DNA from 3 places in the Salipaludibacillus agaradhaerens genome. Region 2 is predicted to be linked to each of the others. Evidence: riboswitches for the same ligand, from Rfam matches in the RefSeq annotation. Region 2 holds a riboswitch; each other region holds the start of a gene.
What was found. Region 2 has a riboswitch for lysine ahead of lysA (diaminopimelate decarboxylase). Riboswitches for the same ligand answer to the same signal wherever they lie in the genome.
Positions count from the first base shown of each region.

Region 1: it holds a riboswitch for lysine, as region 2 does, so the genes downstream of both, BK581_RS16980 (Na+/H+ antiporter NhaC family protein) here and lysA (diaminopimelate decarboxylase) in region 2, are expected to answer to the same signal.
Region 3: it holds a riboswitch for lysine, as region 2 does, so the genes downstream of both, dapA (4-hydroxy-tetrahydrodipicolinate synthase) here and lysA (diaminopimelate decarboxylase) in region 2, are expected to answer to the same signal.

Region 1 is NZ_KV917378.1:3,705,638-3,708,929, reverse strand. Features, by position in the region: gene BK581_RS16980 (Na+/H+ antiporter NhaC family protein) at 1-1,540, opposite strand, end outside; lysine riboswitch at 1,635-1,815, opposite strand; gene yunB (sporulation protein YunB) at 1,892-2,698, opposite strand; gene BK581_RS16970 (ABC transporter ATP-binding protein) at 3,176-3,292, shown strand, end outside.
Region 2 is NZ_KV917378.1:823,472-826,763, forward strand. Features, by position in the region: gene BK581_RS03880 (peptidylprolyl isomerase) at 1-126, opposite strand, end outside; gene lysA (diaminopimelate decarboxylase) at 227-1,573, opposite strand; lysine riboswitch at 1,683-1,863, opposite strand; gene BK581_RS03890 (spore germination protein) at 1,939-3,292, opposite strand, start outside.
Region 3 is NZ_KV917378.1:509,689-512,980, reverse strand. Features, by position in the region: gene BK581_RS02435 (hypothetical protein) at 1-92, shown strand, start outside; gene BK581_RS02430 (flavodoxin family protein) at 232-846, opposite strand; lysine riboswitch at 1,033-1,221, shown strand; gene dapA (4-hydroxy-tetrahydrodipicolinate synthase) at 1,366-2,253, shown strand; gene BK581_RS02420 (GNAT family N-acetyltransferase) at 2,552-3,004, opposite strand.

The sequences.
Region 1 (3,292 bases), 2.9 Mb from region 2:
AGGTGATGATGCGTAGCAAAAAGACGGTGAGAGTAAATAAAATACCACCAACTAATAAACCTAACCATAAACTCCCTGTCACCCCTAAGGCTAAGAAAGCTAAAATGGATATAGCTCCTGTTATGAGCGCATAAGGTAATTGCGTTAATACGTGATCAATATGATGACTACCTGCACCTGTTGACGATAAAATAGTTGTATCCGAAATTGGTGAGCAGTGATCCCCGAATATTGCCCCTGCAAGAACAGCCGCCAATACTGGAAGCATTAAAGACATATCTGTGGCGGCCGCTATATCACCAGCAATAGGAAGCATAATACCGAATGTTCCCCACGACGTCCCAGTACTAAATGCCATCACACCTGCTAGGACAAATAGTAAAGCTGGCAAAAGAGCAAGTGATACATGTTCATCCACTATGCCTGCCAAAAATTGTCCAGTGCCCAACTCACCAATAATTTCTATAATCGTCCATGCAAATATGAGAATATATATTGCCGGAAGCATGGATTTAATACCGGCCCAAAGGCCGATCCCCATGTCCCTCACCGATAGACTACGAACTAACACAATCACAATTGTAATCACTAAACTAACTAGACCACCATATAATAATGAGGCTGCCACGTCTGTATTTTCAAATACCTTTAATAATGTAGCACTACCTTCTGTCCCTTCTATACCAGTGATAACCATAAAAATGCTTGTAGACATGATAAGTGCTGCAATAGGCCACAATAGGTTTCCAACATAACCTTCTTTATCATTCTTATCTAAGTTGCTATCCCCAGGGATAGGACCTTTTGTTTTATCCACTACTTCTCCAGTTGAGAGAGCTCTATTTTCATGCACGCGCATTGGGCCAAAGTCCAATTTAAAATAAGCAACTGCAAAAACTAACAAGATCGTAAAAACAGCATAAAAGTTCATTGGGCCCATGAGTAAAAAGGCTTGAAGAGAACCATACTCTGTGAAATTATGTGTTGCAAATATGCCAGCTATAATTGTAATGATGGAAGCTCCCCAACTAGAAACAGGAGAAATAACACAAATTGGTGCTGACGTCGAATCGACGATATAAGCTAATTTGGCTCTCGAAATACGATGCCTATCCGTCAAAGGCCTACTTACATTTCCCACTGTCAGGCTATTAAAGTAATCATCAATAAAGATGAGCAGACCGAGAACAGCCGATGCTATTTGAACGCTAATACGGGTTTTAAATTTTGTTAAGGCCCATTCTCCAAATGCCCGACTTCCGCCACTTATGGAAATAAGAGACGCGATCATCCCTAAAATTAAAAGAAATAAAATAATATAAAATTCCCAAGTGTTTATCCCACCATCAACATAAAAGATGTTTGTCACAATTGTTCCAACTTGCGACAATGCCTGATTAATAAATAGTTCTTCAGTTTGGTTAATCATAAGGGCACCTACAACGATCCCTACCCCTAGGGAGAATAGGACTCTTTTTGTCACGATAACCATTACTAATGCTAAAATTGGCGGTAGTAATGATAAAATACCATGTTCCATTTTTCTCTTTCCTCCTCTAAAATACCAACACAAAAAGCAGCAAGAGGTGTGTTCTTGCTGCTTCATTGAAGTCAGGAAAATCATCCTCGTCAAGGTAAAAAGTAGTCCTCCACTCCGGTCTTCCCGAAAGTGACAGTGTTGCACTTATTCAATGCAACCCCAGCTCCTTTATTTTGGACGAAATAAAATGCTTCGGCAAAATTTCCTTTCATGACCCCTCATAGCTGTCCTAGCTCTTGATCATTACTCATAAATTTCGCGCCTCTACCCCATTCTTGATGAGGTATGCTGACAGTATTTAATTATTAGACCGAGAACTATAATATCAAAATAACGGTCATAATTCAATAGTTAGTCAATGGAATCTTCTATGTCTAGCTCTTCTGGTCGCTGGATGACTGCCGGTGTCATACCACCTTCTCCACCTGTTCCACCATAAAAGTCTGGTACCTCACCAGGAATCCACACCATCGCTACAGGGATCGATGTTTTCACCACTTCTGTATCAGTAGCAAATGGAATGACCACTTTAACATCCACTTCAATGTCAACTGATACACTCATGTAAGTGTTGTTAATCCCCACATGGACAATATTCTCCTTCAATTGTGATTTCACATCCCCGATTGCTGATAATCTGACGGGCACTCTCGGCCCCAAGTGCGCCAACAATGCATTGTTAGTCGCCTGACCTAATGGAATCATATGTATAATACCGTCCTCCGAAAAGGTCGCTCCATCTCGATCTACATCAACTTCATTTGGGATACGCATATCTTGCACGCGTCCATGCTCAATATCATTTAAATAATTTTGTACTCTCTTCGTGGTTTCTTGTAAAACACGATTATAAATAACGGGATTATACTGAACAAGAATCACATTGCCTTCATCATCTTTTTCGTATTCCACAAGGTCTTCCATATCAGTATCTTCTAAAATATGTCGAGAAATGGCATCATTGATTGCCAGTGTCCCAATACGTTGCGTTTCCGTTTTAGCAATGGCTAATAATGTAGGTCGGACCCCTTTCTCAACGATTATTAACCCTTGTACCGTCAAGATAATAAAAATGATTAAAGAGATCATAAAGACATAACGAAATGGAAGAGGTCCTTTCTTTTTACGGCGCGGCCGAATGGTGCGGAGAGTTAACATGGTCATTCCCCCTTCTTTTAATATCTATGCAACAAAGGAGGATTGTACAACGAAATATATTGTAGAGTGCTGGGGGATTTATCTCAAGGCGTTAAGTTCCAGATAATAATTCTGTGTAGTATGTATGTTTGTGTCCTAATCGTTTGGATACATATTCAATATTTTATGTCTTGAGAAAATAGAATAATGCATGAGTATCTCTTAAACCGTGAAGCGTAATTTTTTAATACCTAATTTCGTCAATAACTTAGCTAATTGTTCCGACTATATTAAAGTCAACAGCAGAAATATTCAAACTTTATGGATGGGTATCTCCCCTAAATACCATACATATTAAGTATATATGATATTTAGGATATATGATATTTAAGATATTTATAGTTAACATATAATGTATAAAGAAATTAAAACGATTCCTCTTTCGAAAATTATATACTTAGTATATAATTTCATTAGAAGAATAGGAGGAATTAACCCATGATAAAGGTTAGAAACTTGAAAAAGGAATTTACACAGGGACAAGAAAGAACACACGTCTTGAAGGGCTTTGATTTGAATGTTAAAGAAGGCGAATTTGTGGCTGTAATGGGACCA
Region 2 (3,292 bases):
TAATCCGTTATAAAAACCTTCATTTGCTAATTTTTCAAAGTTAGCCACTGTGCCCGGTGCTTCATCTGGAAAAAATTCAATAACAACTTTTTCTCCTGTTTCAAATACAATTTCGCCTTTTTTCATGTTGGAAGACCTCCCATTATTGTGTAAATCAGTCAGACTTCTTTATTCTACCTTACATTGAGTTAGAATGAAACTCATGAGACTATATCTAAATGTTATATTATTTATTTACAGTTGAATCCACATCTTTAAGTTGACACTGATGACGGTATGATCGCTCGTGGCGCACTAAGTCACTAAACGTCTCTCTCTCAATAACACATGTGTGTTCTCCACCTTCCACAAAAACCACAGCAGGACGAAGAATACGGTTATAATTATTGGCCATAGCATAACCATATGCACCTGTAGAAGAAACTGCAAGAATATCACCTTGAACAGCTGGTGGTAACTTAACATCCCAGATAAGCATATCGCCACTTTCACAGCATTTGCCTGCGATAGATACGAGTTCTGTTTTTTCATCGTTTGCTTTATTCGCTAAAACAGCTTCATATTCTGCCTGATATAATGCTGGACGAATATTATCAGTCATCCCCCCGTCTACAGATAGGTATGTCCGTACATCGGGAATATCTTTTCTAGCACCTATACGGTAAAGTGTCGTACCAGCTTCCCCGACTAGTGCCCGCCCTGGCTCAATCCAAATTTCTGGAACTGGCATTTTCAGTTTAGCTGCCTCGCTTTTCGCCGTTTCTACCATTTTGTCAACATAGACATGTAAAGGCAATGGATGGTCGTTCTCTCCATATCGAATACCAAAGCCGCCCCCCACATTTAACACATCTGGATAGTAGCCCATTTCCTGATGCCACCGGGCTATTGATAAGTAAATTGCTTTCACCGCTTCTTCAAAGCCTTCCGCTCGAAAAATTTGTGATCCTATGTGTGAATGGACACCTTGTAAGTAAAGATACTCATGATTAAGTAACATTTTAATCGCCTTTTCAGCTTGACCACTGTTCAGATCAAATCCAAATTTGGAATCTTCCTGTCCAGTTGAAATATATTCATGTGTGTGTGCTTCTACACCCGGTGTAATTCGAATAAGAACTTTCATCGGCGTTTTCATAGATTCAGTCATAGCCATTAGCCAAGATAGCTCTGTAAAGTTGTCAACAACAATACACCCAATTCCTTCTTTTAAAGCCATTTCCAACTCATCAGGCGTTTTATTATTACCATGAAAATGAATTCTCTCGGCTGGAAAACCTGCCTTCATAGCGGTAAACAGTTCCCCACCAGAACAGACATCTAAACTTAAACCCAGTTCTTCAGCTAGCTCTATCATAGCAATACAGCTAAATGCTTTACTTGCATAAGCTACTTGATAATCTACACGTTGTTGTTCAAAAGCTTTCTTAAAAGCTAACGCGCGATCGCGAATGTCTTTCACATCATATATATATAACGGAGTGCCATAATACTCTGCTAATTCAGTAACATCGACGCCACCTATCGTTAAATGTCCAAAGTCATTAATATAGCTCGTGCCGTATAAACCCACATTAATCCACTCCTTTAGTCACTCGTATTACTAATATAAAACAAATAAAAAGAGAAATGAATATGAAACACATTCATTTCCCTTAAGCTCAACGCAAAGAACAGTGTGCTTTCAGGGTAGTGCTCCACCACATTTATAAGCAGTGACAGTGTACAGAATGTTCAACTGTACCCCAGCTGGTGGAATGTAAGGAGGCATTCTCCAACTTCGGCAACTCGGCCTTTCCATTGTTTTCAAAGCCTCCTTAGCTCCCACAATGTACTGTTCCTCATTGCACCTCTACCTGTTTCAGAAAAGGTGAACCTTTTCTTGTCAGTTTTATAAACATTATCATACTCAAAGACTTCATGCAACTGCTTTGCGTGTTAGCTTTGTTTAATCGGGTCTTTTGGTTTAACGATACTTGGTCTACGTCGTTTTAATGGAATTGGTTGACGGATTAAAATATCCCAAAAGGCTTTCGGATAAAAGGGCAGAAAGGGCCACAAATACGGTGCATTTAAAGGCTTCGTTCGAGCTATAAGGATGAAAAAGACTGTTGTAGCAATAACAAAGCCTGGTACTTTAAACAATGCAACAGCTATGAGGACGGCTATCCTTAAAATTTTTAATGCAATCGCCATTTCATAACTTGGTGTTGCGAACATACCAATGGCAGCAAAGGCTACATATAAAATAACTTCTGGGACTAACAAACCCACCTCAATGGCAATTTCACCAATTAGTAAAGCCGCTACTAACCCGAGAGCTGTCGCTAAAGGTGAAGGTGTATGTATTGCAGCCATCCTTAATAATTCAATTCCTAATTCAGCAAAGACCATTTGAGCAAATATAGGTACATTTGTTGTTTCTTCAGGCCCAATGTAGTGCAATTGTTCAGGAATGAGTGATGGTTCTAGCACCATCAATAGCCATAATGGCAAAATGAATAACGCAAATATCATACCTGAAAAGCGTACCCATCGAAAAAAAGTGCCAACTATAGGGGCTTGGCGATATTCTTCCGCATGCTGCACATGATGAAAAAAAGTAGCTGGAAACACGATGATACTTGGGGATGTATCCACAAATAAAATAACATGACCTTCCAACAAATGAGTAGCTGCTACATCAGGCCTTTCTGTATAGCGTACCATCGGAAACGGATTAATTCCTTGCTTCACGACGAACTCTTCAACCACTTTGTCTGCCATTGTTAACCCGTCTATATCGATCGCTTCTAATTCTTTTCGAACAATGTTCACAAGGTCTGGGTCAGCAACCCCTTTAATATACGATAAACAGATATCTGTCTTTGATCTTCTTCCAACTTGCATCATTTCATTGCGTAATCTTTCATCCCGAATTCGACGTCTAGTTAACGCCGTATTTTCAATAATATTTTCCGTATACCCATCGCGGCTTCCCCGTACAACTCGTTCTGTATCAGGTTCTTCAGGTCCACGTCCAGGATAACTTCGTACATCTATGACAATGGCTTCTGCTTCACCTTCAATGAGAATAAATATAAGCCCCGAGAGCATTTGCTTAATAGCTGTATCTAGTGTATCAGCATACTCAACTTGTACGTGGGTCAGTCGATTTTCAATCTGCTCTCTGACTTTATTAGTTCGCTTTCTTTCTGTAGCGTCTAAAAACATGAGCTCTTTTAACAGCTCAATGATATATTCGATATCGCAAAGACCATTAACAAAATAAAATTGGACTTCCTTATCGAGT
Region 3 (3,292 bases), 310 kb from region 2:
AAGAAAATTCAGGCATAATTGAAGAAGCACGTGAGTTAGGTAAAGAATCTCCTCCTCAAACAAACAGGCAGGATGATGGTACGAATAAGTAATAGGAACTGCTGTTACTCTGAGTAAATTTTTACTGAATGGTAACTACCAAAGAACCATTTTGCCCATAAAACCGTCAAAATACAGAGAGGGCGTCCAAATAATTATTTGGCACGCCCTTTTGCAATGGATGATGAGGGATTAAGTATTTCCTTTTGTGGGAATCGGAGTTGCCTTAAACATTTTAGCAAGATGAGCGAGGTTATGACTCATGACTGAGACATTTTCTTTCGTAAAATCACTTTCCTGTCCCGCTTCCAAATAGGAAGGCCCTGGCCCTGCTTCTCCGACCCAATATGCTTCCCCATTAGGAGGAATAGTAAAACCTAAATGCTGTAAAACAAAAATAATCGTTTTAGCAGCCTGTTTACCGCCATCTTCATTCCCCGTCACAATAGCTCCTCCGACTTTATTATAATAAATAGGCTGCCCATAATCATTTGTCTCGTCGCTAGAGGCATCTAATTTTTCCAGTATAAGTTTACATATACTGCTTAATTCTCCTTGCCACACCGGGGTGCCAATTATAACTATGTCGGCTTCTTTTAACTTATTAAAGAGCTTCGGCCATTCATCATCGGCACCCATATCCGGTTCCATCCCAAAAGGAAGATGAAAGTCAGCAATACGTATCTCTTCTGTTGTCACACCTTCATCTTCCAAAATTTGTCTCGATTCTTGAATTAAGCCACTTGTATTAGACGTTTCATCACCTGTTTTCAATGAAGTATTAAAATACAATGCTTTTATCGTCATCAAAACCCCTCCAAATCTTATTATAATTGTGACATTCCCCTTGGTGTGTCAGTTAAACATCTCGTTTTTACTCATACTATAGTCACATTAATGTTATTTTCGATAATCAACACCCATATTTTATTGAAAAATGATAGAGTTTCTGATACAGTTGAGTCAAAGTTCATATTTACTTCAATTTTTTGAAGTGAGTTTAGAGGTGCAAGCGTTCATCAGTAGATGGCTGGAAGAGGATGAGCTCTTAAGAAAGTCGTGGAAAGGGAAGCTTGCCGAAGCAGCATTCGTCTCATACCGAGTGTTGTTGGGTCTGTTATTGAATAAATGCAGAACTGTCGTATAGTTTTACCACAAACTATATGGAGGGCTATCTCACGCTGGATGACCGTTATCTATCCACGCAGCAACGAGACCCTCGTTGGTGCTTTTTGTATGTCATACGGTTCATCATGCGATTTAGCTCTATTCAGGAACTTGGTGTCACCCATTATGGGGACAAACTTTTGAATAGAGGTGTTGTACATGAATTTCGGACACATTTTAACTGCAATGGTAACCCCTTTTGATCATGAAGGAAACATTGACTATCAAGCAACAAAAGACTTGATTAATCACCTACTCTCAAACGGCTCTGATGGTATTGTCATAGCTGGTACGACTGGCGAATCTCCGACGTTGTCCATCCGTGAAAAAGCAGAGCTATATAAGTTTGCAGTAGAAACAGTCTCTGGTAAGGCGACTGTCATAGCAGGTACAGGAACTAACAGCACGCGAGCCGCTATAGAGCTAACCAAATTAGCAGAAGAAGCCGGAGTCGATGGTGTCATGCTTGCTACTCCGTATTACAATAAACCAAATCAAGAAGGTATGTACCTACATTTCAAAGCGATTGCAGAATCTACTGCACTACCCGTTATGCTCTACAATGTTCCTGGTCGTAGCGTTGTAAACTTGCTTCCTGAAACTGTCATACGTTTGTCAGATATCTCAAATATCGTCTCAATTAAAGAAGCAAGTGGCAACCTAGATGCCATGACAGAGATTATCGCCAAAACGCCAGAAAGCTTCTCATTATACAGTGGAGATGACAGCTTAACACTACCTGTGATGGCTATCGGTGGTAATGGGGTCATTTCAGTCGCTTCTCATATTGTTGGTAATGAAATGAAAGCGATGATAACTGCTTATGAAAATGGCGACACGATATATGCTCAAACTCTACACCGTGAATTGGTGCCTATTATGAATGTCATGTTCTCTGCGCCAAGTCCGGCACCGGTTAAAGCAGCACTAGAAATGAGCGGCGTAAAAGTGGGGTCAGTTCGCTTACCAATGGTTCCACTGACACCTGACGAATCACAACTCGTCTATAAAACCATTCAGCATAAAATATTTTCTTCAGCCGTATAAAACGAAACTTCAATCAGTGGGCGTTTACGGACGGTTATCTGTGATAAATATTAACCCCCATGTTCAAAAAGGACCTTTTTGAACATGGGGGTTCTATAATATGAGTGTTAGAACGTCCTAATGGTTTGATAGCACTACACCTAATATTCCTTCCACGGGCGAGAAAATTGTTTTACCGACTACTCATCAATATCTTTTTCTATAAACGAACTTCTCACTTAAATACTCTATCAGTCAGTAGCAAATGTATAGTTAATGTAATAGACTTGTCACAAGGAGTGGTCCATTATAAACTATGCTAAACTAATGCTTTAGATAGTCTGACCATATCCATACATTGGATGCCATTTTCATAAATAGGTTCCGCATAATGGTCAAGGAAAAAGTTTGTTTCCACACCCGTTATACGAAAGCCACATTTTTGATAAAAAGCCAGTTGATCGATACTCGAATTGCCCGTACCAACTTCTAACCCTTTATAACCCCGTTGTGTCGTTAACTCAACAGCATGGGCAATGAGTTGTTTTCCAATCCCTCTCCCCTGCCATTCTTCTGAAACAGCAATGCATACTATTTCAGCCGTCGCGCTATCTCGCTCGACAAATATGTAAGCACCCACCATTGTATGCTGTTGCATCATACAGTAGCATTCACCGTCTTCAAAATGCTTTTTAACGTTCGCTTCACTTGGATCTGCCTGCATTAGAAGAGTTAAAAGAGACTGATCATATTTGAGACATTTTTTGAACATGTTTATGGTCTCCTTATTACATTTATGATTTAGAAATAATTTAACACTATTTTATCACAGATAAGCATTTTCGCAGGACGCGAAGACGTTAGTTTGTGTTCCTTATCAGTGGGAGAAGAACGGAAACTCCCACTGATTGAAGGTTCGTTTTATCATACAGTAAAAACATATTTTGTAATGCCATTTTTTTCTGCTTCATCCCCCCGCTATAACAGTATGTACTTCATTCTGTTATATTGCTGGAATCGCTTAACATAGTGTCATCACCTTATATTTTAATAGAGTATT